One region of the Duganella sp. GW821-FHT01E12 genome, then DNA from elsewhere that is predicted to be linked to it. Evidence: predicted binding sites of a transcription regulator. Region 1 holds the regulator's gene; each other region holds the start of a gene.
What was found. The regulator sigma-54, encoded in region 1, starts transcription at its own class of promoters, with help from an activator protein. The targets are predictions, from matches to a motif close to TGGCANGNAANCTGCTTT.

Region 1 (7,983 bases):
GAGTGCGCGGGTGCCGATGGAAACATGGTCGATCATGATGCGGTCCTCCTGAATTGGGAAGGCCCATCATACCCAGCGGCCGTGAGACAAAATTGCAAAATCGCCCGCTCCGGTGCAAGAATTATTCTATCTTCACAAAGGCACTTTGGTCTCGAACTTGGCGCAGTTCATGGCCAGCAAACTCTTGTAGTTGCTGACGTTGTTATTCGACGTGAACACGCGCCGTGTGAACGCCTGGAACGCTTCCATCGACACCGCCGTCACCACCAGCATGAAGTCGAACTCGCCCGCCACCTCGTAGCAGGCCATGACGTCGGCCTCCTCGCGCATCAGCGATTCGAACATCTTCAGCAGCGAGGTGTTCTGCTGCTCCAGCTGCACCGTGACGAAGGCGGTCAGCGGACGGCCGGCGCGCACGCGGTCCACCAGCGCCACCTCCTTGACCAGCACGCCGCTGGCGCGCAGCTGGGCGATGCGGCGCTGGCAGGTGGCGGCGGACGCGTGCACCTGCTCGGCGATGCGCCGCAGCGGGATCGCCGCATCCTCCTGCAGCAGGTTCAATATCTGGATATCGAGTCGGTCCAGTTCGACGGTCATCGGCGCTCAGTCCAGGTGGCGCAGCGGGTGGGCGTAGTCGGGCCACACCGGCTCGAAGAAACGCCGCACCATGGCGGCGTCCACCTCGTCCAGCGACGCCGGCTTCCACTGCGGCGCGTTGTCCTTGTCGATGACCAGCGCGCGCACGCCTTCGATCACTTCGCCGTCCTCGAAGTTGTGGCGCACCAGCGTGCGCTCCATGCGCAGACAGCCGGCGACGTCCAGCGCGGCGCCGCGCTCGATGAGCTCGTGGGTCACGCACATCATCAGCGGCGAGCGCGTGGCCATCACCTGCAGCGTTTTTTGCGCGAAGGCGCTGTCGTCCGTCTTGAGCGAGGCGACGATGGCCGGCACCGAGCCGGCGCCGAAGTGGCGGTCGATGGCGGCGCGTTCGGCGGCCAGCTTGCTGTCGCCCGCCGCGTCCTTGAACGGCGCGGCGAAGGCGGCGATGGCGGCCCGCAAGCCGGCGCCCGGCGTCGCGTCAAGCAGGGCCGACAGCGCCGCCATCTCACTGCCCGGCACGAAGTGGTCGGCCAGGCCCGCGTGCAGCGCGTCGGCCGCGCCGATGGTCACGCCGGTCACGCCCAGATAGCAGCCCAGCTTGCCCGGCGCGCGCGACAGGAAGTAGCTGCCGCCCACGTCCGGGAACAGGCCGATGTTCACTTCCGGCATGGCCATCTTGGTCCGCTCGGTGACGATGCGCACGCGGCAATCGGGGCCGCCCTGCGCCACGCCCATGCCGCCGCCCATGACCACGCCGTCCATCAGCGCGATGTAGGGCTTGGGATAAAAATGGATCAGGTGGTTGAGCGCGTACTCCTCGGTGAAGAAATCCTCCACCAGCGCGCTGCCGCCCTGCGGCGTGGCGCGGCCGGCGTCGTAGAAGAAGCGGATGTCGCCGCCGGCGCAGAAGGCCTTCTCGCTGCTGCTGCGGATGACGACGGCCGCGATGCCGCTGTCGTCGCGCCACGCCATCAGCGCCTGCGTGATATCGCGCACCATCGCCAGCGATAAAGAGTTCAAGGCCTTGGGCCGGTCCAGCGTGATGTAGCCGGTTCCGTTGCTGACGCTGGTGTGGACGTATTCGCTCATGAGGTCGCAGGATAGTGGTGAAAACCCTATTCTATGCGGGCGCAAAAAAGGGCGCCAGTGCGCCCTTAGTTTGATGGTGCCGAGGCCGTTGTTATAGGGCGGCGGCAGCGGGTTCGTAGCTATCCGGGAGATGCTTGATCGCATCGTGGCCGTGCTCTTGGACCTTGGCTTTGTACTTCATGACCTGCCGATCCAGCTTGTCGACCAAGGTGTCGATGGCGGCGTACAGGTCCTGGGACAGGCTTTCCACGTAGACGGTCTTGCCCGACATGCGCAGGTTGATTTCAGCCTTCTGGCGTTTCTCTTTCTCTTTAAGGTTATCTACAGTCAGGATGACAGCAATATCAATCACTTGATCAAAGTGGCGGGTGACGCGTTCCAGCTTGCTCTGCACGTATTCACGGATGGCCGAGGTCACTTCGAGATGATGTCCACTGATGGTGAGATTCATACACACTCCTAAAGATGATGTCGCTTCTTACGGTTAGTGCGGGGCCCATTGCTACCGGGCGCGCAGGAACCAAGGAACTACAAAGACTTGCGGAGACTGACTGGCGGGATCTTCAACGCTTCGCGATATTTGGCAACAGTTCGTCGCGCAATCACCATGCCTTGTTCTCCCAGCATGTCCGCAATCTTACTGTCGGATAAAGGATTTTTCGGGTCTTCTGCTCCTGTCAATTGCACAATGAGTGCGCGTATCGCCGTCGAACTTGCTTCCCCCCCCGCTTCGGTGGCGACATGGCTACCAAAGAAATATTTCAACTCAAACATGCCATGCGGGGTCAGCATATATTTTTGAGTTGTTACGCGAGAAATAGTGCTCTCGTGTAGACCCAGTGTATCAGCAATTTCGCGAAGCACAAGGGGGCGCATGGCAACCGCGCCATGGGAGAAAAAGTTCTTTTGTCGTTCTACTATCGCTTGTGCGACGCGCAAAATCGTGTCGAAACGCTGGCGCATATTCTTGATCAGCCACTTCGCTTCCTGCAGCTGCGCGCCCATCGCGCCCTCGCCTTTTCCCTGCTTGAGCAGGTTGGCGTACATGGCGTTCACGCGCAGGCGCGGCATGACGTCGTTGTTGAGGCTGACCTGCCAGCCGTTGCGCGCTTTTTTGACGATCACGTCCGGCACCACGTAGTCCGACACGTCCGACGCGAACGCCGAGCCCGGATGCGGATTACACTGGCGGATGACGGTTTGTGCTTCGCGCAAATCCTCGTCGTCGCACACCAACGCCTTCTTCAATTTGTTGAAGTCGCGCTGGGCGAACCAGGTCAAATGATTTTCCACGATGGCCAGCGCCATGCGCCGCGTCACCATCGGTATGCCCGGCAGGCGCTTGATCTGCAGCGCCAGGCATTCGGACGCGTTGCGCGCGCCCACGCCCATCGGGTCGAAGCTTTGCAGCAGCGACAAGGCGGTGCGCAGCTCGTCGAGGTCCACCTCCAGCTCCTCCGGCAGGCGGGCGTGGATCTCGTCCAGCGATTCCTCCAGGTAGCCGTTCTCGTCCAGCGCGTCGATGATCAGCTCGACCAGCGCGCGGTCGCGCATCTCCAGCACCGTCACGCGCATCTGCTCCATCAGGTGCTCGCGCAGCGTGCAGTGGCTGGCCTCCAGTTGCGGGCGCGAATCCTCGTCGTCGGGCGCCTTGCTGCGGCCGGCGTCGCTCCAGTCGACGTCGGCGTCGCTGCTGGTGCTTTCGGTGTCGGCGGCCGGGCCGTCGTAGTTGTCGGCGTCGGCGGCAGGGGCTTCCTGGGCGTTGGGCGGGCCTTCGGGCGGCGCGTCGCCGACCGGGGCTTGTTGGCTGATGGCGCCGTCCGACAGCAGCCGCAGCGAGCGGTCCAGCGGGTCGTCGAGGCGCTCCAGCAGCGGATTATCGGTCAGCAGCTGTTCCAGTTCCTGATGCAGCTCCAGCGTCGACAGTTGCAGCAGCCGGATCGACTGCTGCAGCTGAGGCGTCAGCGCGAGGTGCTGCGACGTGCGCAGTTGCAAAGACTGTTTCATGGGTTTTACATACGGAAGTGTTCACCCAGATACACGCGACGCACCGATTCGTTGGCGATGATGTCGTCTGGCCGGCCTGAAGCCAATACCGTGCCCTGGTTGATGATATATGCGCGGTCGCAGATGCCCAGCGTCTCGCGCACATTGTGATCGGTAATGAGGACGCCGATGCCGCGTTCCTTGAGGAAGCGCACGATGCGCTGGATCTCAATCACGGCGATCGGGTCGACCCCGGCGAATGGTTCGTCGAGCAGCACGAAGCGCGGGTTGGTCGCCAGTGCGCGCGCGATCTCCACGCGGCGGCGCTCGCCGCCCGAGAGCGACAGCGCCTGGTTCTCGCGCAGCTTTTCGATCTGCAAATCGGCCAGCAGGGTATTGAGCCGTTCATCAATGGCAGCCTTGGATAAAGGCTTGCCGTCCACTTTCTGGATTTCGAGGACGGCGCGGATATTTTCTTCCACCGTCAGCTTGCGGAACACCGACGCTTCCTGCGGCAGGTAGGACAAGCCGAGCGAGGCGCGGCGGTGGATGGGCAGCGAGGAGATGTCGGTGCCGCTGATGTCGATGCTGCCGGCGTCCGACGGCACCAGGCCGACGATCATGTAGAACGAGGTGGTCTTGCCGGCGCCGTTGGGGCCGAGCAGGCCCACCACTTCGCCGCATTCGACCTGCAGCGAGACGTCATGCACGACCTGGCGCTTGCCGTAGGTCTTTTGCAGGCCGCGTACGATCAGGGTGCTACCGCAGGATGGTTCCATGCTCACTTCTCCGTGGCCGGCGGCGTGGACGCGGCCGGCGTGCTTGCAGGCGCGGTGGCCGGCGCGGCCGGGCGGATGGTCGGCTGGATCACCATGGTGCCGCGGCCGGCGCCCGGCTTGCTCTCGCCGGTGACGGTGTTCTTCACGGCGAACTGTTCCTTGCGGCTGTCGTAGGAGATGAACTCGCCGTTGACCTCGTCGCTGAGGCGGCCCGCTTCGAGGCGGCGCACCTTGGCCTTGGAGAACAGTTTGACCAGGTCGGTCTTGTTGCTGTACTCGATACGTTCGGCCTCGCCCTCGACCCACTGGTCGCCGGCGCCGTCGCGCTTCTGGCGGAAGGTGGCGGGCGTGCCGGGCGTGCTGGTCAGCACGACGAAGTCGTAGCCTTCGGGGTCGGTGGTCATCACCGCCTTGGGCGACTTCAGCAGCAGCGTGCCGCGCGTCAGGATCACATTGCCGATCAGCGTCTTGACCTGCTTGACGTCGTCGATCTGCAGATCGTCGTACTGGATCGTGGTCGGCTTGGTGGAGTCGGCCTTTTCCGCGTGGGCGGCGCAGGCCGCCATCAGCAGCACGGCGGCCGAGAACATCAATTTTTTCATCATCATTCCATTCATCATCGTTGGTTCTTCAATGGCCGGGGCGCGGCGGCAGCACCAGCTGCCCGCGTCCGCCCAGCTGCACTTCGCGGGTGGCGTTGTTGGCCTTCATGCCGACGCCGTTGGCGGTGGCGTTGCCGATTTCCAGCGCCACCGGCGCGGTGGTTTCCATCCGTTCCTCGTCCGGGTACACCGTCAAGGTCGAGGTCGTCATGCGCAGCGCCTGCGCCTTCGGCGTGGCCGGGCGCACCACGTCCACATTACCATTGAGCTTGACGCGCGTATTGCCCTGGTCGACATGGGCGGTGTCGGCATGCATATTCATCGGCGGCTGGTCGGCGGACAGGCTGTGCACATAGGGCTTGTCGATGTCGGAGGCGTCGTCGATCGGCCGGTGGGTCAGCTTTTCGCCGGAGATGATGTAGGCCGGCTGGCCGGTCTTGTTCATGCGTACCAGGCTGAAGCGGTCGATGATGTAGTCCGGCTCGTTGCGGTGCTGGTCGGCCTGCGCTTCCTGGCCGGCCTGGTTGACCACCTGCACCAGCCAGAAGCTGCCGACGGCGACAAACACGCCGACCACCATCACGATGGTCAACTGCCAGCGGTGGGCTGTTCGCTTATGCATGCTCGCTCCCCGTCAAACCAGGAACTGCGCCATCACGCGCTCGTAGCTGCCCTGCGCGTGCAGCAGCAGCTCGCACACCTCGCGCACCGCGCCGCGGCCGCCGGCGGCCACCGTGGTGTGGTGGGCGCGCTCCAGCACCTCGGCGCGGCCGTTCGGCACGGCCACCGCGAAGCCGACGCGCGTGAGGATGGGCAGGTCGACCACGTCGTCGCCGATGAAACCGACCTGCTCGGCGGTGAGGCCGGTCTTTTCCAGCAGCGCGTTGAACGGCGTCAGCTTGTCGTGGCCGCCCTGGTGCAGGAAGCCGATGCCGAGGTCGGCCGCGCGCCTGATCACCTGCGGCGAGGTGCGCGCGCTGATGATGGCGGTCTGCACGCCGGACTCCTGCAGCAGCTTGATGCCCAGGCCGTCGTGCACGTTGAAGGTCTTGAGCGCCTCGCCGTCGGCGCCGTAGTGCAGGCTGCCGTCGGTCAGCACGCCGTCGACGTCGAAGATCATCAGCTTGACGCGCGCGGCGCGTTCCACATACGTTAAGTCCGTCATCAGATCACCTTGGCGCGGGTCAGGTCGTGGATGTGCAATGCGCCGACCAGCTTGCCGTCGGCGTCGGTCACCAGCATCTGGTTGATGCGGAACTGTTCCATGACGGCGACCGCGTCGACCGCCAGCTTTTCCGGCGAGATGCTGCGCGGGTTGGCGTGCATGACGTCGCGGATCACGACCTTGGTGAAGTCCTGAACCTTCTCGATCATGCGGCGCAGGTCGCCGTCGGTGAACACGCCGATCGGCTTGTCGTCGGCGTCGACCACGGCGGTCATGCCCATGCCCTTCTGCGTGATCTCCAGCAGCGCGTCGGTCAGCTTGACGTCGGCGGTAACCTTGGGCACGGCGTCGCCGCTGCGCATGACGTCGCGCACGTGGGTCAGCAGGCGGCGGCCCAGCGCGCCGCCAGGATGGGAGCGCGCGAAGTCCTCCTCCTTGAAGCCGCGCAGGTCCAGCAGCGCGACCGCGATGGCGTCGCCCAGCGCCAGCGTGACGGTGGTGGAGGTGGTCGGCGCCAGATTCATCGGGCAGGCTTCCTTGGCCACGGCCACGTTCAGGTGGACGTCGGCGATGTCGGCCAGGCTGGAGCCGGGCTTGCCGGTCATGGCGATGACCTTGCTGCCCATGCGCTTGACCACCGGCAGGATGGTCATCAGCTCGGCGCTTTCGCCGGAATAGGAAATGGCGATGAAGGCATCGTCGGCGGTGACCATGCCGAGGTCGCCGTGGGCGGCCTCGGCCGGATGCACGAACAGCGCCGGCGTGCCGGTCGAGGCCAGCGTGGCGGCGATCTTGCGGCCGATGTGGCCGGACTTGCCGATGCCGGACACGACCACGCGGCCCTTGCAGTTCAGCAGCAGCTCGATGGCTTGCACCACGCTGTCGTCGGCGTCCAGGCGGGCGTTGAGGGCGGCGATGGCCTCGGCCTCGTTCTGCAGGGTGTCGCGGGCAAGGCGCAACGCATGCGCGGCCATATTTGCGTCAAAAGCTTTCAGCATTGTTTTTTCATGGGTTACACTCATGCCCAAGTATAGCCGAATTGAGAAAGCAAAAAACTTGCCAGTAACAACATAAGGGCCGCTACAGCCCACAAACAACGAAATAATATTTTCTGGCTATGTTGATATGACGTTTACACCTTTGGAATTGACCTTGTTGCTGCTGGGCAGCGCGGTGCTGGGCGTGGTGGCCTTCCGCATGATGCATCTGCCGCCCATGCTGGGCTATCTGGCGGTCGGCATCCTGATCGGCCCGCACGCGCTGGGCCTGGCCGAGTCGAGCGAGGCCTTCCACTCGCTGGCCGAGTTCGGCGTGGTGTTCCTGATGTTCTCCATCGGGCTGGAATTCTCCCTGCCCAAACTCATGGCCATGCGCCGCATCGTGTTCGGGCTGGGCATGGCGCAGGTGGTGCTGACCATCGCCGCCACCATGGTGTTCGGCTGGGCCATCGCGACCCAGCTGCCGCCGGCCATCCACATCGGCTGGCAAGCCTCGTTCGCGCTGGGCGGCGCGCTGGCCATGTCGTCCACCGCCATCGTCTCCAAGATGCTGACCGAGCGGCTGGAGCTGGAAAGCGCGCACGGCCGCAAGATCATCGGCATCCTGCTGTTCCAGGACCTGGCCGTGGTGCCGCTGCTGATTTTGATCCCGTCGCTGGGCCAGCGGCCGGACGCGCTGGTCGAGACGCTGGCCTGGGCCGGCCTCAAGGCCGTGATCGTGCTGGCCTTGCTGCTGTTCTTCGGCCAAAAGCTGGTGCGCGGCT
Region 2 (7,983 bases), on a different contig from region 1:
CAGTCGAAGACAGCTTCATCGACTTTTGCGCCTCGTCGCTGCGCGCCATGATGGCCGCGTCCACGCGGGAAGCGTCCTCGGCCAGATTGTTGTCGCGGTAGCGCGCGCTGAGGTCTTCGAGCCAGGCGATGGCCGTCATCGCGTTGGCCTGCTTCGCGAACGCCTCGAACGCTCCGCCGGCTTTCCTCAACGCCGCGATGCCCAGCTCGGGTTTGCGGGCCTTGGCTCCCCAGCGGGCGATCCTGTCGGCGGCCTGCAACGCTTGGTGCGGGTCGAAGCGCTGCGGGTCGGCGATGTTGGCGCACGCGTCGAGGGACTCTCCAAGCCATCCAAGAAGCTCGGCGCGCTCGGCGTCAGTTAGGGGCAAGCCCTTGCGGTCGAAGGCGAGGTCGTCGATCAGCCACCACTGGAACGCATGCCCGGCGGCCCGGTTTGCGCGGTTGAAGTCGAAGGCCGCCGCCTTGGCGCGGTCGATCAGCGCTTGGTCCTTGATGGAGATCGCGAGGCCCAGCGCCCGATCCAAGAAGCGCCACGCTTGGAGCAGCTTCAAGGGATCGGCCGGATCGTGCAGCTTGACCGAGTCCAAGTAGGCGACGACGGCCCGCTGCGCCAGCTCTCGCGGCAACTCGATCTGAGTCTCGCCAGGGTGGCCCTTGTTCCAAATTCTGCCGATCTCCCACGCCAGGTCGGCGTAGCGTGCGCGAAGGATCGGGTGCGGCGTCTGCTCGGAGCGGAGCTTCCAGTATTCGATGACCTCGGCCTCGATCTGCCTGGCGTCGGGGACGTGGACCTCGTTGCCGGCATGGTCAACGCCCGACGACACCGGCCCGAAGTAGGAGTCCCACGGCCCACGGTCGGCGGGCGTCGTGGTCATGAAGCGGTGGCCGACAATCTCGGCCACGCACCCGCGCCGTTCGTCATTGGTCAAAGCGGCGACCTCGGGGATCAACGATTCGAGCTCACCCGAAAGCGCACGAGTGTCTATCCATGTCTTTCTGGATTCATACTCCTCAATAAGAGAACCGAGCTTGCGCAAGATTACTACGGGCATATATCAATCTTGAAGTAGGGAGGGGATGAAATTTCCGCCCCTTGACTTCCGCTTTGAAAAAGATGAAAAACTTTAAAAACCACTAGGAGCTGCGATGAATACAAACTTCACATTTGTCCAACTTCTCCAAGCTGCCTCCCCAATGAACATTCGGGTCAACCCACATGATCCCTTTGACGTTGCTGCGGCGATTGTGGCTGTGTGCTTGACCACCTATATTGTTTTTACTCTTTATCGGCTCGCTAAGAGCTAAAGAACATTTTTACGACCGCAGCCAGCACAAATTGGAAAAGAAACAACCCAATGGCCGTCAATATTTTTTTAAAATTCCCAGCGTTCGCCGTGATGAATTTCCAAAATTCCCACATCGCCTTGCCTGTTATTCCAACAAACAAAAGTCCGATTATTGCAATGGTCCATGAGGGCGACATCTTAAATTCTGGCTTGATGAGAAACCACTCAACCACAACAGCTAAAAACGCAGCCGCATAAAAAATTCCATTCATAACGAATCTTTCTATTGGGAGCAAAGCAGTAGAGTCGCAAAATACGACGTGGAATGATGTTCATGTTGCAAATATAGCATGTTGATGGGTGAGTTTGTAAACCAAAAAGTGATACACTTCGTGCCACACCCTTGAACCAGCTCCCGGAAGTGCCAATCCGCGATTGCCCTTTAGGTTCAACGGCTTGGCCTGAACCGAGGAGAAACGGGACGCTCATCCTGTCCCCGCAACCAAATTCGAAGCCGTTGATGCCGTCAGGTATCAGCGGCTTTTTCATTTGCGCGCCTTTTGATCGGGATCAAGGATCGCTTGCATAGGCTTTGGTACGCGAGGCAAACCGGCGACTGGAAAACCTCCCTTTTCCTATAATCGGCGTTCTTGTGGGGAGTTTTTTCATGCGAAAAATCAGACCTTCCGCGATTGTTGTTTTCTTGTTCATGCTGGCGCTGGTGTTGCTGCTGGCGGTGCTGAGCGCCTACTGCGGCGTGGGAAACATTCCCGGCCTGGGCGACTTCCGGGGCGTGGCCGTCACCGCGGCGGCCGTGGTCCTGGTCTACCTGTACGGCATGCTCGTGTTCCGTATCTTCATGTGGGCCTTGCCCTTGCATGATGGGAATATCGAATTCGCTTCCCGGCAGGAGTTCATCTATCAGGTGTATGTGCTGTTTTACCTGATACTGTTCAATTCCCTGATACGCGGCGGCATTATTCCCATCCCCATCATGCGGCTGATCTACCTCGGGCTGGGCGCCCGCCTGGGCGCCAACACCTACAGCTCGGGCATTATTTATGATCCATCGTTTGTGCGGATGGGCGCCAACAGCGTGGTCGGCGAAACCGCCTTGCTGGTTCCCCATGTGATCGAAGGCGATACCTTGGGTCATTATTTCATCACGATAGGCAACCACGTCACGATAGGCGCGCATGCGGTGGTCTTGTCCGGTGTGACGATAGGCGACAACGCCATCGTGGCGGCCAATTCGCTGGTGGCCAAGGGCACGCGCATCGAATCCGGTGAGATTTGGGGGGGCAGCCCGGCGCGCCGCTTGCGATAGGCGCATGAAAAAAGGCCGGCGCTGCAAACGCCGGCCTTGCCGAGTGCGAGTCCTGACCACGGACTATTGCCGTTTTTCGCGCCGGCGGCCGAGCGACCCCATGCCGAAGATGCCGGCGGCCACCAGTGCCAGCGTGGCTGGCTCAGGCACAGGCGTGAACTGCTGGGCGCCGTCGATATTCAATACGAACTGCGAGTCCGTATTCGGGCCGGTCGCGATGCCATTGACCAGCAGCGGCCGCGTGAAGCCAGGCGAGGCGGGGCCGGGGAAGTTGAGCGTGGTGTCGAAACGGCTGCCCGCCAGGGCCGGCGAGACGTAGGTCGCGTTGGTCATCAGCACCGTTCCCGTCAGAGTCGCCGAGCCAACGCCGGTGGCGCCGGGCGTGCCGGACGTGCCGGTCGCGAAAAAGGTCGACAGTTCCGTATCCCACGTACCGGACAGCATGATCGCGCCATCCGTGAACCCCGTTCCGGCCGCCTGATCGGCATCGGGCGAGTTATCGAAATACACCGTCCAGGTGCTGGAGGTGGACGGGGTGAAGGTGATCGCCACCGTCGAGCAGCCTGCGTTGAGGCAGGTGGCCCGTTCGTGCAGGGTGGCGGTGGTGGTCAGCTCGTAGGTGCCGGTGGCGGGGCCGGGTGGCGCCACGCGCAGATCGGGCGTTGCCGACGTGCTGCCGATGGCGGCGGCGAACGCTTGATAGGTCAGCGTGAAGTCGGCAAAATCGCCGGCATTGTTGGCGGGGGTGAGCGTGAAGCCCTGCACCAGGCCCGCGCCGTTTTGATGCCAGTCTATCCCCGTGAAGTTCTGCAGTATGCCGTCGCCGCCCAGGGCGGAGGGGGCGCCCGGTTCGCCCGGGTTGCCGGCAATGAGCACGTTGGCGGCGGTGGTGGTGTTCAGCGTGGTGGCTTGGGCCGCGGCGGCCGAAAATAGCGCTCCCAGCAGAGCGCTTAGTATGCCTAGTTTTTTCATTTTGTTTCCTTCCTAGATGAATGAAGAATCGCTACGCGAGGGGCTTCGAAACTTTGCCAACCAGATGGAGTCAGTCAGCTACCCTCTACTAAGCAAATGCCAAGCCATGTTTGAAGGAATACATAAGCAATTGTTTTGGAAGGGTTTTTTTGGAATATCTCCAGACTGGCGCGGAAGGCTGTAAAAATATTCGACACTACAGGGTGTCCAGCATCGCCTTCACCTCGGCGCGTTTCGGGTAATCCTTGGCGGCGGCCAGCAATTGTTCGAACTGGCGGCGCGCGGCGCGCTTGTCGCCGGACTTCATCAGGGCCAGGCCGAGGTGGTAGCTGATGTCGGCCTCGCCGGGCGCCAGCGCGTTGGCTTGCCGCAGCAGCGGCAGGGCGCGGCCGGTGTCGCCTTTCTCGGCCAGTATCCAGCCCAGCGTGTCGAGGATGCTCGGGTTGGCGCCGGCCAAGCGGTAAGCCTGTTCGGCGGTCGCCTGCGCCCGCTCGTCTTTCTCTTGCAGGTAGGCCCAGGCCAGATTGTTGAGCGCCGCGGCATTCTTCGGGTCTTGCCGGACGATGGATTCGAACTGGCTGATCGCCGGCTTGTATCGCCCGCCCACCAGATCGGCGCTGGCCAGGTATAGCCGCATGCTGAGCTCGGTTGGGTGCTGCTGCTGCCACTGGGCGGCATGCAGGCTCGCTTCCCTGGTCTTGCCCGCCATGAGCAGGGCCTGGTGGATCTTGATCGCCAGGGGCGGCAACTTGCTCATCTTGAATGCCTGTTCGTAGGCGCGCAGCGCTTCCTGCGGCTTTTGCCGCGCCATCCAGATGTCCCCTTCCAAGGTCAGCCCCGCCGGCAGATTGGGCCGCTGGCGCTGCACGTTCTGTGCAATCGCCAGCGCTTCCGGGTAGTTTTTTCTCTCCACCAGCAGCGTGGTCGCGAGGACTTGGGCTTCGAACCAATCCTCTTTTAAGCGCAGCGCCTTTTTGACCGAATCGAGAGCGCCGTCGTTGTCCTTGAGGGCGACCTGGGCATAGGCGATGCGCAGCTGCACGGCGGCCGATGCCGGCTGCAATCCGGCCAGCCTGGTATAGTTTTCCAGCCCGGCTTCGTAGTTGCCGTTCGCAAGCTGTATTTGCGCCAACAGCGCCAGCGCGTCGGGATCGGCCGGGTGGCTGGTCAGCAGCGCCTGGGCCAGCTTCAGGGCTTTTTCCTTGGCGCCGGAACGCTGGTAAAGATTCGCCAGCAGCAAGGCCGGCGTCAGGGCATCGGGATGTTCGGCGGTGGCGCGCTCCAGCCAGCGCATTGCTTCCGCATGGTTATTCTGTTCCAGGGCGAGCCTGGCCAGCGCCGTCATCAGGCCCACGTTCTTCTTGTCCTTGGCCAGCGCTGCTTCGTAACGTTGGCGCGCCTGCCCTGGTTTCTTTTCCGCCAGGTCCATTTGCGCCAGGTTTTCAAGCGCCGGCAGGTAGGACGGGTCCAGCGCCAGCGCCCGCTCGAAGCCGACGCGCGCACCGGCCAGGTCGTGCTTGGACAGGAGGATGCCGCCCTTTATGTTTTGCACCAGCGGATTTTTCCCGTCATGCTGCTCCATCGCCGTGATCGCTGCCCAAGCCTTGTCGTATTCCTTGTTGCGCAAATAGGTCATCGCCAGCAGCATGCCGGCCCGGCCGCTCTTGTCATCCCTTGTCGCCTGTTCCAGCTCGACCACGGCGCGCGCCGATTCGCCGGCGCCCAGGCGGCTCAATCCCAGCGAGGTGTGCAAGCTGGCCGTCCGCGGCGCCAGGTCGCTGGCGGCCTGGAAGTACTCGGCCGCCTTGACGAAATGCCGGCCCTGCATCTGCGCCTGTCCCGCCAGGGCCAGCAATTCCACGTCTGTCCGGTTTGCCTCCAGCAACGGTTCAAGCACGACGAAGGCGTCGTCGGACTTGCCGCTCTTCATGAGAAGGCCGGCCAGGCGCTTGCTGGCGTAGACGTGGTGCGGGTTTGCGTCGAGGAATTTGCGCAGCGATAGCTCGGCCTCCAGATATGAACCCATGGCCAGTTGCACCGATCCCATCAGGAGGATGCTGGGCATGTGATCCGGCATCACCCGCAATATCTGCTGCAAGGCATCGCGGGCCGCCGGATATTTCGCGTCCCGAAAATCAAGCAAGGCTTGCGTGTAGAACACCTGCAGGCTGTTGGGCGCGCTCTTGCGGGCGGCGTCGATTTCGGCGCGCGCTTCGGCCAGTTTGTTGCCTTGAATTAGGAGCGTGGCGCGGTCGACGTGCGCTTGGGTATTGTTCGGCCGCAGCGCCAGGATGTGCTGGTACGCCAGCAGGGCTTCCGCTTCTTTTCCTTGCACGCGCAATAAATCGCCCTTGAAACGCAGGCATTCGATATTGTCGGGATGCCTGGCCAGCGCGCGTTCGATGCGTTGGGCGGCGATATCCAGGCGTTGCGACAGCGCGGCGATTTTGGCCTGGCCCAGCATGGCGTCGGCCAGGTCCGGATTTTTCGCCAGCAAATCGTCGAACAGCATTTGCGCTTGCGCTGTTTCGCCCAGTCCCAACAGCGCGTTGGCGCGCAATACCAGCAGCGCCGTTTGGTGTGGGCTGGCAGGGTCCGGGTTGACGTCATCGAGCAGCTTTTTGTACTGCCCCTGCATCAGCAGCACCTTGCCCAGGTGTGGCTGGATTTCCGCCGCCGCCATGCCCAGCGTCCTGGCCTTGCGCAATTCCTTTTCCGCCGAGGCGGCGTCGCCCGCTTCGATGTAGACCTCGCCCAGCAGGAGGCGGGCGCGGGCGTTGTTGGGCGTTTTCTGGAGGGCGTTTTTCAGTTCGATGATGGCCGCCCGAGTTTCGCCCTTGGCGCGATATTGCCTGGCTTCGGCCATCAGCGAGTCGGTGTCGCGCGCGCCGTGGCAGGCGCCCAGCGTCAGCGTCAGCAGCATCGGGGCGAGGAATCGGGTCATGCTGCTCTCCTGGACGGTGGCACCTCCGCGATCTTAGGACGCAATTCCGGCGCTCGCCTTACGCTTGATCAAGCCAGCGTGGCGTAGGAGAGCCTGATGTAGTTGAGCATGGCGGGCGTGATCCAGGTGCCGCTCAGTAGTGCGGGTTCGCGGTCGTGCGCGGCGCGGATCTTGGCCAGCGTGGCCGGATTGCCGCCGATCTGCGACATGTAGAGGTCCATCCAACGCCGCGCCAGCGCCTGCGCCGACGGCGCATCGTGGACGATGCCGTCCTCCAGGTGCTGGTGCACGCCGGCGATCAGCGCCATCCATTCGTCCTGGTTCTTGCCGCTGTTGGCGCGCATGGTGCGCATCTCGTCGGCGTCCAGGTAGCGCGCGTAGATGCCCAGTTTGCGCGCGGCCATCGCCGCCGACACGTACTCCTTGAGCGCCGGCGTGATGCGGGTCTGCTGCTGCGCCTTGACCTCCTGGTCCAGCATGACGGTGATGCGGCGCGCGAACTCGGGATTGGCGGCGGTGTCGTGCTGCAGCGTCCGCATCCAGCGCTCCGACAGGTCGCTCGCGCGCGCATCGTCCGCCGGCACGCCTTGCGCCATCAGCGCTTCCGCCTCGGCCACCAGCGCGGCCCAGGCGGCGTTGCGGCGCGCGTCCTGCTGCCAGAAGGGCAGGCGCTTCAATTCCTCGCGGGTGAAATATTTGTCGTACAGATCCATCTTTTCCAGCGTCTGCAGCCAGTCGGACAGCTCGGGGCTGCCGCCACCGCTCAGCACATGCTGCAGCCGCGTCAACTGTTCGCGCAGCATCGTCGCCTGCTCGATCTGCTTGCCCAGCGCGGCGATCTGCTGCGCGACGATGTCGGCGAACGGCGCATCCGGACTGGCCAGGAAGGTGGCGATATCGGCCAGCGACATGCCGAAGCGCCGCAGCGTCTGGATGTGGTGCAGGCGCGCGACGTCGTCGCGGTTGTAGAGGCGGTAGCCGGAATCGGCGCGGGCCGACGGCGTCAGCAGGCCGATGCTGTCGTAGTGGTGCAGTGCGCGCACCGTCAGGCCGGCGCGCGCGGCCAGCTCGCCGATTTTCAACACGGTTTTTTCCATGCCCGCAGTGTACGTCAAACCGTGGCCCTGATCATGCGGAAGATGCCGCTCAGGCGCAGGCCGTCGCCGCGCTCGCCCAGGTAGCGCTCGCTCAGCTCCGGCGCGCCGAAGTGCTCGACCTGGCTGTAGCCGAAGCGGCGCAGCATGTGTTCCAGCGCCTGCGGCTCGAAGGTGCTCAGCAGGTGCTCGCCCTGCGCCGCCAGCGCGGCGGTCACCACTTGCAGCCCCATGCGTTCTGTCTCGCTCAGATGCCTGTCGTGCACGCAGTAGTCGAACACGATGCTGCTGCCCGGCGCGAAGCCGGCCACGTCCTGCAGGGTGCGCATGACGGCGTCCGCTTGCAGGTACATCGTCACCC
Region 3 (7,983 bases), on a different contig from region 1:
GCCCCGATTACCGTGGGCGCCGGATTCCTGTTGATCCGATACGCCGTATTCAAAAATCTTGGTGAGCATATCGGACGCGATCTGCGGCCCCCGATTGTGGATAGTAATGGCCGCGCCGATATCGCTGCCCTCGAGCGTGATGGTGATCGCGCTGCCCTCCGTCCGGTAGCGTTCTGCATTGCGCAGAACATGGGTGACGACATCCTCCAGCGAATACTCGTCGGCCCGCGCGGTCAGTGTTTCGGCCGGCCCTTGGAAGACCACATTCTCGATACCGATGCACGGCGCATTCTCGGCGACGTTCCGCAGAAACGCCGTCAGATCAATCTCCGTGACCTGCAGCTCGGACGACTGGAACGCTTCGCTTGGCGATGCGCGGCCATACAGAACGCGGATCGCCTGCTGCATGCGATTGATGTAGCGATGGCTTTCGTCCCCGGGAGCACCATGCAGCACCATCAGCGACTGCAATGGAGACATGATCTCATGGCCTACCGCGTGCCACATGTCGCGCTCTTGTTCGGCGCGGATGTTCCCGCGTTCGACATCTTCCCGCACGCGGCGCAGCAGATCGTGCAGGCCGGTGGCGAGCACGCCCAGTTCATCCTCGCCGCGCAGGTCGGCCAGGTCGGATTCGGAAAAGCCTTTTGCGGCCTTGACTCGTTCGCCGACATCGTCCGCGCGCTTGATCAGCACCTTGATGCGCCGGATGATGCCGATCTCGATCACCAGCCACGCCAGCATCAGCGCCGCCAGCATCGCGCCGACGAACCATACGAGCCGGCTGGCCACCACGCTCAGGCTCTTGCTGACGCTGCGCACGTCGCCTTTGAGCAGAACCTCGTAACTGCCGGCCGGCGTGGCGATGACTTCCTTCGCCTCCAGCGGGACATCATAGGCATCCACCGGCAGATGGCGTATCAGCGTCGTCACGAAATGCCAGGATTGGTCTTCCGGATCGACCGGGCCAACCAGCAGTGGCAGCGCAGCAGCAGGAGACGCGCTATCCGCCAGCCGCCGTATTTGCAGGCTCTCGCCAGGCAGCAGCATGGGCTTCAAGTCCGCCAACGAAAATGACGGTGCGCTTGGGCCGGTGGCGCTGTCGAGCAGCGGCGCGCCATCGCCGGGAGGCAGCACGGCGATGCGGATATCGATGCGATCCAGGTCTTCGGGCGGCCACACCGGACGGCGCTTTTCGAACAGCGCGTCCTGCAGCACGCCGACCGGCAGCCGCAGCGAGAAGAAAGCGCTGCGCGTGCAGCTGCTGTCGTCGTCGGCAGCGGTTTGGTCTGTGCAGCGCGGGTTCTGCCAGATCCACCCTCGGAAGTCCTTCACAGCCGGCGCCTTGGCCCGCGCCACGTCGGCCGCGGCGAAACCGGTCAAGCGCCCGCGCATGCCGCCGAAGCGGTGTCCCGGCGTTTGCGGTTCGCTGCTTTCCTCGAACGGCGCGATCCACTCGTATGTCTGGCCGCGCAGGCTGACCTTGACCCTGACGCGGTGCGCCTGATCCACCACCTGGTCGCCACGCGTGTGCGGCACCAGTTGCGCGCCGTCGAAAGTACCGGCGACGTAAATGAAGCCGCCGGCCCAGGGATTGTTGCCGATGCCGACGCACAGCGAGCCGTTGTTGCCATACTGCGCCAGGCAGCCGGACATCGCCACCGCCTGCTGCACTTTTTGCAGATCGTCGAAATCGAGCGCTGCGAACGGCAGCAGCAATGGATGCAGCGCCTTGCCGGCAACCGTCGGCTGAGGATTCAGCAAAGCCAATTGCCCGGTCGGATGGCGCAGCGTGGCTGCCACCTGCACGCGGGTTTTTTGAAAGCTGCCCTGGTAATTCTTGTAACTGAGCTGCTTCTCCTGCTGAAGCACCGATAGCGCCAGGCCCACCGTCGCCGCCATCAGGAACACGAAGGCTGCGCGTAGCAGCAGCCGCAGACGATAGGGGACGAGGCTGAGCCGGCGCCAGTTCACGATCAGCGGCTTTCGGTGTCGGCCCAGCGGAAGCCGCGCATGGGGATATTCTCGATGCAGGCGAAGCCTGGATCGATCTCGCGGAAGGCGTCGCGGATAGTGCTGACGTGCTTGCGGATGTTGTCGCGATTGCGCCCGCTCTTCACCACTTCGAATAGTTCGTCGTAGGACACCACCTGCCCGCGCCGCGCGAACAGCGCCGCCAGGATGCGCTGCGCCGTCAGCGGCAGGTTGATGCGATGGCCGCGCCAGGTCGGCGTGCGCTGGCGCAGCGGATCCATGCTTAGTTCATCGGCGGCGGGGACCGGCTCCGCTTTCTCTTTCACCGAGCGCAGGATCTCCAGGAAGGTTTCGATGAAGTCGGATTCCTCGAACGTGGCTTTCTGCAGATAGTCCCAGGCGTCCAGTGCTTTCATGATGCTGCGGTAGATCGTGGCCGGCATCGCCGATACCACCAGCACCGGGGTGGCGTGCCGCTTGTTGATGGCGTTGATGATGGCGACGCCGGCATGGCGCTCGCGTCCCAGCTCGATGTCGAGCACCACCAGGTCGTAGCGCTCGCGCGCGATCGCCGCCTCGGCGTCGTCGCGGCTGAACCATTGGTCGACCACGATGCCGGGCCGCGCCGATTCTATCCACGCCCGCAGCTGATTGCTGGTCGGCAGATCGTCCTCGATGACGGCGACTTTGGCCATGATGTACTCCACTGACTGTCAATGCAGCGAGTATCCACGGTTTTAGGCAAAAAGTCACAAACCGGCTGTGAGGATTTCTTCACATCGCCGGAGGATAGCGGGACGACCGCGGCGTTGATACTTCCGCCATATCCGGCGCACCATGCATCTCAGGGATAGTCCCTGAAATCAAATAACTTGGAGTGGGTGAATATCATGGCAGAACGGATCAAGCGGATGGTGCAGGCGGTGCGCGCGGCGTTGAGCGGCGGCGCGGGCGCTGCGGTGAACGGCATGCGCCGCAATGGCGCGATGGTGGTGGCCTTGGGCCTGGCCGGCGCCGCGGTCTACGGCCTGGCGACGCATCCGCCGATTGCCAAGCTGGCGCCAGGAAGCCTGGGCATCCGCACCAACCAGCTGACCGGTACCGCCATGACAGTACGCGATGGCGCCGTGTTCATGGTGCCCGGCGTGCATGTGCTGCGGCAGGTGTCGCTGCGTGACCAGGTGTACCGTCCGAGCGGCGGCGACAAGGCGCCGTTCCAGTCGGTCGAAGGCCTGGCGCTGGGCGTGGACATGTCGGTGCGCTATGCGCTGGATGTGAACCGCGTCGCCGCGATGGCGCAGTCGCTGCCGCCTGATATCAACGGTTCTATCGTCGAGCCGGCGGTGCAGGGCGTGATCTACAAAGTGTTCACCCGCTACACGGTGCGCGAGATTTTCTCGACCAAGCGCGCCGAGATCCAACAGGCGATCGAGGCGGAGCTCAAACCCAAGCTGGCTGCCGATGGCGTCACGCTGCGCGGCATCACCATCGGCAAGATCACGCTGCCGGAAGAGTATCAGGCAGGCATGGAAAAGCTGCTGGCCGAAGAACTGGAAACGGAAAAGATGCGCTACACGCTGGAGTTGAAGGAAAAGCAGGTCAAGCAAACCGCGCTGGAAGCGGACGCGGATAAGATCCGCCGCGAGAAGGCCGCCGAGGCGGCCGGCAATGAACAGATCATCGCGGCCAGGGCGCAGGAGCAGGCAATGGCGCATGTGCTGCCATTCAAGCAGAAGCAGATCGAGCAGCGCAAACTGGAGGCGGAGGCGGAGAAAATGGCGCGCATCAAAACCTCCGAGGGCAATGCGCAGGCGCGCGTCATCGAGGCCGCCGGCGAGGCCGACTCGCGCCGCAAGCTGGCGGATGCGGAAGCGTATCGCCAGGAGCTGGTCGGCAAGGTGGCCGCAGCGCAGATGGAGCGCGAAGGCGATCTGATTACCCGTAATCCCCTGCTGATCCAGAAAACGATGGCGGACAAATTGTCGGACAAGGTATCGGTCATCATCGCGCCGTCGCCGACCGATGGCGGGTTTATCGGCTCGGCGCTGTTGGGCAGCCAGCACGGCAAGCAGCCGCGCATGGCGACGGTTAGCGGTGAAGTGGCGGATAGCACCAAGGAAGGACAATAATCATGTCGATGATTGCAGCTGCCGCCGTACTGGCGATCGTTACGCAGGACCAGGCCGCGCTGCGCGCTGCGCCCAAGGACAGTGCGCAGCAGCAGGCCGTCCTGTGGCAGGGGGACAGCCTGGAGATCCGCGGCGAGAAGCAGGACTTCCTGCAGGTCTACGATTACCGCCGTGAGCGCGCCGGCTACATCCGCGCCTCGCAAGTGCGCAGGATCTCGTTGGCGCCGGCCGACGCGCCGGAATTGCTGTCGGTGGTGCGCTTCCTGCGCGATACGCCGGGCGCGGAATCGCTGGGTATCAGCTATGCAGCGGCTTACCTGAAGGCCGCACCGGCCAGCGCCATCACGGCGGAACCCTTCGATGCGTTGGGCACGATGGCCGAACGGTTGGCGCGGCGCGCGTCCGCCAAACAAGGCAAGCAAGGCGATGCCACAATCGCTGCGCATCTGGAGGAGGTTGCCAACTACGGCGTCGGCATCCGCAGCTTCGAACGGGAAGGGCGCATGCAGCTGTGCTATGACGGCGAGGCTTTCCGCCGCGTGCTGGCGATGCTCTCGGAACCGCAACAACGCGCGGCGGCGGTACTCGGCTTGACGCGGCAAGAGTGTGTGGACCCTGCGTTGCGTCCCGGCGCGCGCGTGGCGCTCGATGACTGGCGCGCCGAAGTGCTGGAGCGTGTGGATCTGAAGGATCTTGCGCCCCATATGCGCAACCGCATCCATATGCGGCGCGCGGCGGTGTGGTCGTCGGTGGCTTTTGCGCGGGCGCGCAAGGGCGAACCGGCAACACAGGCTGCGCAGCGCGCCCTGGATGAACTGGGGTCGGTCGAACCGGCGGAGCTGACCGAGGACGATGCCAGCGCATTTGCCGACGCGGGCGTGCGCGTGGGCAGCGTGCGCTGGGCCGCCGGAGGTCCGGTAACGCCTTCCGCCGGCGGCTTGCGTGTGATGGCACTGGCCGGGCAGCCGGGAGAAACCTGCATCGTGCTGGTGGACGCGAAACACGATCAGCAGCATGCGCTGGCGCGTCGTTGCAGCTACGGCGTCGTTTGGCCTGCGTCTGCGCGTGCCAATGCACAAAACACGGCCCTGTCGCTGGCAGTACAGCCGATGGATGGCTGGCGCGAGATGTGGCTGTTCCACCAGACCAGCGCTGGGTGGCTGGTCGACGTGCTGCCGCCGGCCGCCGCCGATCCGGATATAGGCTATGCCGAATTTGCGGGCTGGGTGCCCGGTTCGCAGAACATGCTGGTGGCGCGGGAGGCCCGTGTCGACGGAAAGTTCAAGCGCAGTTTCGAACTGGTGGAGATCAATACGCTGGCGACGCTGAAGGCCGCCGACAAGCCTTCGTCGCTCAGCATGTTCTATCGCTGGCAGGACCCGGCCTGGAAGCGCCAGACCGTCAGCCTGCGTTGAACATTCGCGCTGTGACAGCTGTGCCAAATTGGAGCAGGTGTGCGATGGGTCAAGGCGGAAAATGCGTGGCATGGCATTTGCTCAATGGCTGTATATCACTCATTAAAACAGCCAGGAGACATCATGCACCATCCATTCCGCATTTTCGCCATCGTGACCGTTATCGCCGCCGCAGCCACGACATCTCTTTACGCCACCGCACACGGCAACGTCGTGCCGCAAGCGGTGGATACCACTGGCCTGACGCCGCTCGGCGAAAAATGGCTGGACCAGAATCCTTATCGCGGCAACAAGCTTGCGTTGAAAATCGGGACGTCGGCCTATAACCAGAACTGCGCCCGCTGCCATGGCCTGGAAGCGGTCACCGGCGGCATCGCGCCAGACCTGCGCCAGCTGGATCGCGATTGCACCGACGTCAAGAACGACACCAAGAAGAAGGCCTGCTACAAGGAGACCGACAACTACTTTCTGACATCGATCCGGCACGGCAAGGTGCGTAACGGCGCCGTGTACATGCCGCCATTCGAGGGCGTGTTCAATCAGGAAGCCATGTGGGCCATCAAGACCTATCTTGAAGCACGCCGCGACGCCGCCAACTGATCGAGGAGCAGACCATGTCGAACTTCCGTATGCGCGCAAGCGTGTTGATTCCCCTCGTCGCGGCGATGCTGGGCGGCGCTGCGCCCGCGCATGCGGACTGGGACAAGATCCGGCTATCCGGTTCGCTCAAGGTGGCGGTGTATGAACAGTTCGCGCCGTTCTCGGAGCGGGGCGCAGGCATCGATGTCGAACTGGCGCAGGCACTGGCCACCAGGTTGGGCCTGAAACTGAGCCTGCTGCCTTTTCCCGCCGGTGAGAACCTTGGCGACGACCTGCGCAACATGGTTTGGAAGGGCCACTATCTGGGATATGGGCCGGCGGACATCCTGCTGCATGTGCCGGTCGAGCCCCAGCTGATGAACGAAAACGGCAAGGTCACCATCTTCGCGCCCTACCATGTCGAGACGGTGCGGCTGGTACGGAATGCGCGAAGCATGCCGGCCTTCGACGGCATCGATGCGCTGAGCGGCAAGACCATCGGCGTCGAGAAGGTATCCATTGCCGCGATGGTGCTGCTGGGCGAGGGCAATGGGCGCTTCCGCGACAAGGTGCGGATTTTCGATACAGCTGCGGAAGCGCTGGAGCAGCTCAAGGCCGGCCAGCTCGATGCGGTGCTGGCCAACCGTTCGGAGATCGATGCGGTATTCCGCGACGATCCCGCTTTCCCCCTGAACGAGGTGGCGTTCCAGCGTTTGCCGCGCGCAGGGTGGGCGGTTGGCATGGCGGTGCGTAAAGACGATCAGGAGATGGCGCGACTGCTTCAGTCGGCGGTCAATGAAATGAAGGCCAGCGGCGAACTGCAAGCCATCTTCGCCCGGCACGGCGTGCACGAGCAGATGCCGTGATGCGTGGGGCTGCGGTGGCGGGGGGCATGCTGCTCGCCTGCGGCGCGGCTGCGGCGGCCGATGGCGCGGTGGCTGTGTATCCGGCCACCGCGATGCTGTCGGTGGATATCGTCGGCGTCGCGCCATTGCCCGGCTTGGGCGTCGACCGCAATCAGTTGCCGTACCAGGTGCAAACGGCAAATGCCGCGGCGGTGGGCGCGGCTGCAGGGCAAAACCTCGGCGAGTTCATGGCGCGCAACCTGACCGGTGTGAATATCAACGAGATTTCCGGGAGTCCGTTCCAGAACGATATCACCTATCGCGGTTTTCGCGCCTCGCCGGTGCTGGGGGCGTCACAGGGCATATCCGTCTACCTCGACGGAGTGCGCGTGAACGAGCCATTCGGCGATGTGGTCAACTGGGATATGCTGCCCGAAGCGGCGATCGCCAGCGTGATGCTGGCACCGGGCTCGAACCCGCTATACGGCCTCAATACGCTTGGCGGCGCGCTGGTGTTGGCGACCAAGTCCGGGAAAAATTATCCGGGTGCGGACCTTGGCATATCGGGCACCAGCAATGGCCAGCGACGCGCCGACCTGGCCTATGGCTACGACAGCGGCGAACGTTGGAACGTTTTCATCGCGGGCACGGTCTTCAACGATAAGGGCTGGCGCGATAGCTCGGGTGGACGGCTGGCCAATGCCTACGTCAAGCTGGCTGGGGCCAACGGCGATAACGAGTGGAGCCTGGCGCTGCTGGCCGGCCGCAGCCGCCTGGTGGGCAATGGCCTGCTTCCCGATGACATGTATGTACAAAACCGCCGCGCCGTTTACACTTCGCCCGACCAGACCAGCAACCGCGTGCGCCAGATTGTTTTCAGCTTGACGCATCGTTACGACGAGCATACGGAGTTGAGCACCACCGTGTATGCGCGCAATAGCCGTCGCAGTACCGTCAACGGCGATATCAACGATGCCTATGCCGAAGGCGAAAGCCCGTACCCGGCCAGCTACAACACGACCGAGACGCGCCAAAGCAGCC
Region 4 (7,983 bases), on a different contig from region 1:
CCATCGATCCATCCGTCGGCCTGACCGACGCTGAAGCGGCCGGCATCGCCGCCAAGATCGGCGTGCCGGAAGCTTCGATCGCCGACGCGGTCGCCAACCTGAAAGGCCTGTACAAAGCCTACTGGGAAACCGACTCGTCGCTGGCCGAAATCAACCCACTGATCCTGACCGGTTCGGGCAAGGTCATCGCACTGGACGCCAAGTTCAACTTCGACGCCAACTCGCTGTTCCGTCAACCAGAAATCGTCGCCTACCGCGACCTGGACGAAGAAGATCCAGCCGAAGTCGAAGCATCGAAATTCGACCTGGCCTACATCTCCCTGGACGGCAACATCGGCTGCCTGGTGAACGGCGCCGGCCTGGCCATGGCCACCATGGACACCATCAAGCTGTTCGGCGGCGAGCCAGCCAACTTCCTGGACGTAGGCGGCGGCGCCACGGCTGAGAAAGTGACCGAAGCGTTCAAGATCATGCTGAAAAACCCAGGCCTGAAAGCCATCCTGGTCAACATCTTCGGCGGCATCATGCGCTGCGACGTGATCGCCGAAGGCGTGATCACCGCGGTCAAGGCCGTGTCGCTGAACGTGCCGCTGGTGGTCCGCATGAAGGGCACCAACGAAGACCTGGGCAAGAAGATGCTGGCCGATTCCGGTCTGCCTATCATCGCAGCCGACACCATGGAAGATGCAGCGAAGAGCGTAGTCGCCGCCGCTGCCGGTCAAGCTTAATTAAGGAATCAACATGTCCATTCTGATCAATAAAGATACCAAAGTCGTTACCCAAGGTATTACCGGCAAGACCGGTCAATTCCACACCCGCGGTTGCCGCGACTACGCGAACGGCAAAGCCGCCTTCGTGGCAGGCGTGAACCCGAAGAAAGCCGGCGAAGATTTCGAAGGCATCCCTATTTTCGCTAACGTCACCGAAGCGAAAAAAGAAACCGGCGCCAACGTGTCCGTGATCTACGTCCCGCCAGCAGGCGCGGCCGCCGCGATCTGGGAAGCTGTCGAAGCCGAAATGGATCTGGCCATCTGCATCACCGAAGGCATCCCTGTCCGCGACATGATGGCCCTGAAGGACCGCATGGCTAAAGCAGGTTCCAAGACCCTGCTGCTGGGCCCTAACTGCCCAGGCCTGATCACCCCTGACGAAATCAAGATCGGCATCATGCCAGGCCACATCCACAAGAAGGGCCGCATCGGCGTGGTATCGCGTTCGGGCACCCTGACCTATGAAGCAGTCGGCCAGCTGACCGCGCTGGGCCTGGGCCAATCGTCGGCAGTCGGCATCGGCGGCGACCCGATCAACGGTCTGAAGCACATCGACGTCATGAAGATGTTCAACGACGATCCTGATACCGACGCGGTCATCATGATCGGCGAAATCGGTGGTCCGGACGAAGCCAACGCGGCTTACTGGATCAAAGACAACATGAAAAAACCGGTCGTCGGCTTCATCGCCGGTGTGACCGCTCCTCCGGGCAAGCGCATGGGCCACGCCGGCGCGCTGATCTCCGGCGGCGCCGACACCGCCCAAGCCAAACTGGAAATCATGGAAGCTTGCGGCATCACCGTCACCAAGAACCCGTCCGAAATGGCGCGTCTGCTGAAAGCCATGCTGTAATAACAGCTTGCTTTAGTGTGGAATAATGAAGGGGAGCCCAGCGCTCCCCTTTTTTTGTTTTGGAGACCAGATTGGCGAAGATCATCATCTCGCGGGATGGGCAAGTCGAACAGCAAGTACAACTGAGCAAAGAGCGGATGACCATCGGCCGTCACCCGCGCAACGACATCGTGCTGACGCATCCGGCCGTCAGCGGCGACCATGCCGTCATCGTCACCATCCTGGACGACTCTTTTCTGGAAGACCTGCACAGCACCAACGGCACCTTCGTCAACGGCCACCGCATCGGCAAGCACTTCCTGCAGCACCAGGATGTGATCAAAATGGCCAAGTTCCAGATCGAGTTCATCGCCGACGGCGTGCGGCCGATGATGGCGGCCGCGCCGCTGCTGGCGCAGATCGAAGTATTAAACGGCAACAATGCCGGCAAACAAATGGCCTTGACCAAGCCGCAGACCACGCTCGGCCGCGCCGGCGTGCAGGTGGTGGTGATCCACCGCCATCCCGACGCCTACACCATCAGCCATCAGGAAGGCGCGCAGCCGCCGCTGGTCAACGGCGTGGCGCTCGGCAAGCAGGAGCAGCGCCTGAACCATGGCGACGTGATCGACCTGGGCGGAACGCAAATGGCCTTCCGCATCGCCTGACAATATTTGTCAGCGGCCCGGCCGGTTGACAAATTGCGGCGCGGCGACTGACAAAAAACGGCAGTCCGGGCGGTGAAAAGCGACAGTTTTTGGCAGGTTTCGCCGGTTTCGGGGTGAAAAATGGGGTGGCACACCAATTGCAGTTAGCACAGTGTCCCACCCAATTTTGTAGTTCAACACACCCCAGGAGTCGAAAATGAAATCCATGAAAATGATGAAGAAACAAGCCCAGGCCGGCTTCACCCTGATCGAACTGATGATCGTGGTTGCCATTATCGGCATTCTGGCCGCCGTCGCGATTCCAGCGTACAGCGACTACACCGTGAAGGCCAAGGTCGCCAACGCCTTGGGCGCAGTCGACTCGCTGAAAACCGCCGTGGCGCTGTGCGCTCAAGAAGCCGGTGGTACGCTGACCACTTGCTCGGACGGCGCAGCAGGCATTCCAACCTTTACCGCAACCAAGGAAGTGGCTACCGCAACCGTCACCGGCGGCACCATCCTGATGACCTTCAACACTGGCGTGGGCAAGGACGTTGATAGCTCCACCATCACCTTTGTGCCAGTGATTGCTGCCGGCGGTACCAATGTACGCTGGACCGCTACCGCATCGACCGCGAACGCCGCTGCCAAGGCCGCGATCGAGAAGAACAACTAATCAGTTGATCACGTAGAAAACCCGGCAGCTGCCGGGTTTTTTTTCGTCCACAGAAACGCGGGTCAGACGATCTTCTGGCGGTCGGCGATCAGCGCTTCGTAGGTCAGGTTTTGCAGCATCGTGTAGTGGACCGGGTCCAGGTCGATGAACTGCACGCCGTAGGTGAACACCTCGGGCTTGTCGCCGGTGGCCGGCTTGACCACGTTGATGTTGCGGATGGTCGCATTCGGATTGATGCGCACCTGGCGGTTGCCGGGCTGGGCGATCAGGTAGAACGACAGGCCGACCTGGGTCTCGTCGTCCGACAGCTTCTTGGACGATTCGATCAGTGCGCCGGACACGCTCAGGTTCACCAGGAACACCGAGGTGGTGCCGATGGGTGAGGTCACCTGGGCGGGGATGTCGACCTTGACCCGCATCGCCGCGCGCAGGCTGGTGCCCTGGATGGACACCGGGAACGACAGGTGGACATAAAACAAGGGACGCGGGAAAACCCGCTGCACCACGCAAGAGAAGGAGCACACGTTCACGCCGGAGAAGACGCGGATGGTCAGCTTGTCGCCATCGTTGAGGGCGATCGGCGCACCGTTCTCGAACGGAACCTTGACGATCATATACTCGTCCTTGGCCCAGCCGATCAGCGTGGAGAAGTGCTGGATCGGCTTGATGGTGCGATGGGTGATGAACTGTATCCTGCCGCCTACCTGCAGGTTCATCTGCTCGAATTCGTATTCCTGAGTCTTGGCTTCGCTCGGTGGAGGGTTGCTGCTCATTCAAATTCTTTCTCGTATGCGCGAGGCGGGTACGGTGAGGCCTACGTCAAAAATTACTTCTGCGACATTGATTATATACGCGCCAATCAAAGGTAACAATCAGACAATACGATGGGTTGCTATTCGGTCGCAGACCGGCCAACTGGCGGGGGGCGCAACGCTGAAAACCGTTGCGTTTTGGAGTTCATGGAACGCGTGAGCTTGCTGGCTCCGGTGGCGGCCGCCACAAGCGCGCTGTAAACTTTTCCCTATCCTGACGTGATTGAGCGGTCAAACCGGGATTTTTGTAACACGTGGGTTTTCGAGAGAATTGCGCTGGAGCTATGTGCCATACTCGATTGAAATTTCCATGTGGAAATGTTTGTGTGATTCCGATTTCAATGGATGAATTGACTGTGAATATGCAGACTCAGACCCGAAAACCGCAATCGCCACTGCGCTTCACCGTCATTGCCAGAAATATATTGCTTCTATTGCCATTATTTATCCTGGCAAATTCTGTCCAAGCGACAACCTATGTTCAAGCGAAAAAAGTCTATCTGGGAGGGTCTGCCTATTTTACCGATCACGATGCGGCAGCGGATTCGTATGCCAAAGAGCATTGCGGTGCGTATGGCCAGTCCGATTGCCGTGGAAGCTATACGTCGGAGTACTACAATGCGAGCCTTAGTAATTGGTGGTGGACGGGTACTGAAACGTACCTCATCACTACTTTAAATCCGCCGAATCCGCCTGTAGTAAAGGGTTACGCGGTAAATATTGGTAATTTCATTACTTTCGAATGCCCAAGTGGATTTACCGCCTACGATTTACCTCATGGGGCTGGGCTGTGTTCAGCGCCGGACCAGCCTGATCCGCCGCCACCACCACCCCCTCCTTCAGATTGCACCTGTAGCGCAGGCGGCTCTCCACCACCGCCACCAGTCCCGGGTTCCCCGCCAGCCGATCCGCCACTCGAATCAGACGCCGTACCGTCTGCCAACCCATCCGTAGGAAATCCAATTCTTCCGTCGACGGGAGTGAAGGAGCAGGTAGAGACAGACTATACCAATGCCAGCGGCACGCTTTCTTTCATTCGAACCTATCGGAGCAGCACAAAGCGATGGGAGCACAATTACTCATCCTTCGCCGCCAGCCTGAGCGCGCCGACGGCGTATGCGCAAAATGGGACGGGCTGTTATCTGGCCGTCAGCAGCTCATCCCATCTCCCGTACTGTTACCCATATGCTTCAGTGGGCACCACGAATGACATTGGCCTGCGTCGCGCCGGCGGCAACATGCTGTATTTCAGCAGTGGGAATTCATTCAAGCCACGGGCGGACATCAATGACAGGATATCGCCATCGCTGGATGCTGGCGGCGTTCAAAACGGATGGACCGTGATCAATGGCCAAACGGAAGCTGTTGAAAGCTACGATTTGAATGGATTGTTATTGAGTTCGACCAGCCGCAACGGCCGAATTACCACGTACACCTATAGCGACACGCACACGGCGCCTGCGATTGCACCCTCTGCCGGGCTGTTGCTGACTGTGACCGATGTCTTCGGTCATCAATTGAGCTTCAGCTATACCAGCACGGGTTTGATGAATACCATGACGGATCCGGCAGGTGGGGTCTACCAGTATGCCTACGACAGCAAGAATAATTTGACGTCGGTTACCTACCCGGACGGAAAAGTGCGTCGCTACGTGTATAACGAACCGGCCTATACGGCCAATAGGGATCAGCCGTTCGCCTTGACCGGCATCGTTGATGAAAACAACAATCGATATGCCACGTTTAAATATGCAGCTATCGGTTCCGCGATTTCTACCGAGCACGCAGCGGGTACGCTGAAATTCTCGCTATCCTATCCGTACCCGAATCAGCAAACAGTGGTCATTGATCCATTGGGCACGACCCGCACCTACAATTTTGCCACCGTGCTGGGCGTGGTCAAAAGCTCTGGCATCACCAAACCCTCGCCTACAGGGACCGGTACGGTGTCGACGTCACTCAGTTACGACGCCAACGGCAACGTATCGTCAACGACCGACTTTAACGGCAACCGGACTACTTATACCTACGACCTGACGCGCAATCTGGAGCTGACGCGGATTGAAGCTGCTGGCACGGTCAGCGCGAGGACCATCACCACTGCGTGGCACCCCACATGGCGTCTGCCGACCCAGATTGCAGCGCCTAAACGCCGCACCACTTTTACCTACGACGCCAATGGCAATGTTCTGACCAAGTCAGTGCAGGCCACCAATGATGCAAATGGCACGACGGGCTTTAATGCGCCATTGGTTGGCACGGCGAGGGTGTGGACCTACACCTACAATCAGTTTGGCCAGATGCTGACTGAGAAGGGGCCGAGAACGGACGTGAATGACGTCACCAGCTACGCCTATGATGAGCAAGGCAATTTGACCAGCATTACCAATGCCGTTGGTCACGTAACCACCATGTCAGGCTACGACGCCAATGGAAGAGTCGGCAGGATCACCAATCCCAACGGGCGAGTGACCGAATTCAGTTATACACCGCGCGGCTGGCTCTCCTCGCGCACCGATGGCGGCGAAAATACCAGCTATACCTATGATGACGCCGGACAGATGACGCAAGTTACATTGCCGGACAATTCAACGATCTCGTACACCTATGACGGTGCGCATCGCTTGACCAATATTGCCGACAGCATGGGTAATAACATTGTCTACACCCTGGACCTCAAAGGCAATCGCACTGCGGAGAGCGTGAATGATCCAAGCGGCGTGCTGGCTCGAAAGACGGCCTGGGTTTATGACGCCTTGAGCAATCTGAAACAGCAAACGGGAGGTGCGCAATGAACCGCTACTCCCCAACGCGCGCTGTGATCAGCGCCGTGATTATCTCGCTGGTGTACACGCCCATGCTTGGCAGTGTGACCTGCACAGCGGCCTTCGCCCAGACGCAAAACACCACCAGCAACTACCTGTATGACGCGATGGACAATCGGACCCAGGCGACCGACCCGCTGGGCAACGTCACCAACTTTAGCTATGACGCGCTGCACCGCATCAAGCAGCAAGTGCAGCCGGTACCGGCCGTCGGCGTTGCGCGTCCAACGACCAACTTCACCTATGACGGACTTGACCAGACCAGCACGATCAGCGATCCGCGCAATCTGGTAACGACCTACACCAACGATGGCTTGGGTAACCAGTCCGCGCTGTCCAGCCCGGATACTGGCACAGCGAGCCGTACCTACGATGCCGCTGGCAACCTCGTCACGAGCACGGACGCGCGCGGCAAAGTGACGACCTTGAGCTACGATGCGCTCAATCGTGTGACCAGTATCGCGTTCTCCACCGGCACGCCCATCACATTTGAATATGATGGCGGCAGTGTTGGTGCTGCAAACGCGCTTGGCCACCTGACCAAGTTGACCGACGAGTCGGGACCGACCACCTATGGTTATGACCAGATGGGGCGTGTGCTATCCAAGGTGCAGACCACGGTCAGCGCGGCAGGTACGATCACGCGTACCGTAGGCTATGCGTACGGCAGCAATGGCAAACTGACCAGCCTGACATATGCGAGCGGCAACCGTATCAACTACAGCTACGATGCAGCGGGGCGTATCAGCAATCTCACGCTCAATCCATCGGACAGCAACGGCGGAACAAACGCGGGCATTGCGATTGCGCTGTTGGATCAGATTCACTATGCGCCGTTTGGCGCTGTGCAGAGTTGGGTGTGGGGTAACAGCACCGATGCTACGCCTAACGGCTATGCGCGCACCTTCGATCTGGATGGACGTGTGACCAGCTACCCCTTGGGGAATGTGGCCGCAGGCACTGGCGTTCTGAGGACCATCAACTTCGACGCGGCCAGTCGAATCACGTCAATGACTCATAGCGGGAGCGTCACAGCGTCGGCGTACGATCAACGTTTTACCTACGATGGGTTGGGCCGGCTATTGACCTTCAACGACAATACTGGCAGCCAGACGTATGCATACGACGCAAATGGCAACCGTACCCAATTCTCAATCGGGTCGGGAGGATATGCCAATACCATCAGCACGGTCAGCAATCGGCTAAGCTCGACTACCGGCCCATACCCAGCCAAAAGTAATCAATACGATGCGGCAGGTAACTTGAGCACGGATGGCACGATCAGCTATGCTTACAGCGACCGTGGCCGCATGAAAAGCAGTACCTTTGCAGCCGCTACCACCAGCTATTTGTACAACGGCCTCGGCCAGCGGGTCAGCAAGACGGGCACGCTAGTACCTACTGGCGGGAATGAGTACATG

Region 2: the regulator sigma-54 is predicted to act here: its motif matches at 3,674-3,691, upstream of pepA (flocculation-associated PEP-CTERM protein PepA).
Region 3: the regulator sigma-54 is predicted to act here: its motif matches at 5,585-5,602, upstream of pedF (cytochrome c-550 PedF).
Region 4: the regulator sigma-54 is predicted to act here: its motif matches at 2,397-2,414, upstream of AC07WS_RS24990 (pilin).

The regions. Positions count from the first base shown of each region.
Region 1 covers NZ_JBWKWR010000001.1:996,424-1,004,406, reverse strand. The annotation lists gene AC07WS_RS04335 (VOC family protein) at 1-36, opposite strand, end outside; gene AC07WS_RS04330 (Lrp/AsnC family transcriptional regulator) at 133-597, opposite strand; gene AC07WS_RS04325 (enoyl-CoA hydratase/isomerase family protein) at 604-1,689, opposite strand; gene hpf (ribosome hibernation-promoting factor, HPF/YfiA family) at 1,781-2,140, opposite strand; gene AC07WS_RS04315 (RNA polymerase factor sigma-54) at 2,218-3,696, opposite strand; gene lptB (LPS export ABC transporter ATP-binding protein) at 3,702-4,454, opposite strand; gene lptA (lipopolysaccharide transport periplasmic protein LptA) at 4,457-5,056, opposite strand; gene lptC (LPS export ABC transporter periplasmic protein LptC) at 5,085-5,678, opposite strand; gene AC07WS_RS04295 (KdsC family phosphatase) at 5,691-6,221, opposite strand; gene AC07WS_RS04290 (KpsF/GutQ family sugar-phosphate isomerase) at 6,221-7,219, opposite strand; gene AC07WS_RS04285 (monovalent cation:proton antiporter family protein) at 7,347-7,983, shown strand, end outside.
Region 2 covers NZ_JBWKWR010000002.1:398,450-406,432, reverse strand. The annotation lists gene AC07WS_RS07100 (DUF4209 domain-containing protein) at 1-1,036, opposite strand, end outside; gene AC07WS_RS07095 (hypothetical protein) at 1,294-1,557, opposite strand; gene AC07WS_RS07090 (acyltransferase) at 1,953-2,612, shown strand; gene pepA (flocculation-associated PEP-CTERM protein PepA) at 2,676-3,584, opposite strand; gene prsT (XrtA/PEP-CTERM system TPR-repeat protein PrsT) at 3,781-6,528, opposite strand; gene AC07WS_RS07075 (MerR family transcriptional regulator) at 6,597-7,625, opposite strand; gene AC07WS_RS07070 (class I SAM-dependent methyltransferase) at 7,640-7,983, opposite strand, start outside.
Region 3 covers NZ_JBWKWR010000022.1:539-8,521, forward strand. The annotation lists gene AC07WS_RS29975 (sensor histidine kinase) at 1-1,974, opposite strand, end outside; gene AC07WS_RS29980 (response regulator transcription factor) at 1,977-2,669, opposite strand; gene AC07WS_RS29985 (prohibitin family protein) at 2,865-4,103, shown strand; gene AC07WS_RS29990 (hypothetical protein) at 4,106-5,518, shown strand; gene pedF (cytochrome c-550 PedF) at 5,642-6,118, shown strand; gene AC07WS_RS30000 (substrate-binding periplasmic protein) at 6,133-6,963, shown strand; gene AC07WS_RS30005 (TonB-dependent receptor) at 6,990-7,983, shown strand, end outside.
Region 4 covers NZ_JBWKWR010000011.1:115,383-123,365, forward strand. The annotation lists gene sucC (ADP-forming succinate--CoA ligase subunit beta) at 1-728, shown strand, start outside; gene sucD (succinate--CoA ligase subunit alpha) at 742-1,623, shown strand; gene AC07WS_RS24985 (FHA domain-containing protein) at 1,695-2,270, shown strand; gene AC07WS_RS24990 (pilin) at 2,467-2,925, shown strand; gene AC07WS_RS24995 (flagellar brake protein) at 2,988-3,698, opposite strand; gene AC07WS_RS25000 (hypothetical protein) at 4,064-6,532, shown strand; gene AC07WS_RS25005 (RHS repeat-associated core domain-containing protein) at 6,529-7,983, shown strand, end outside.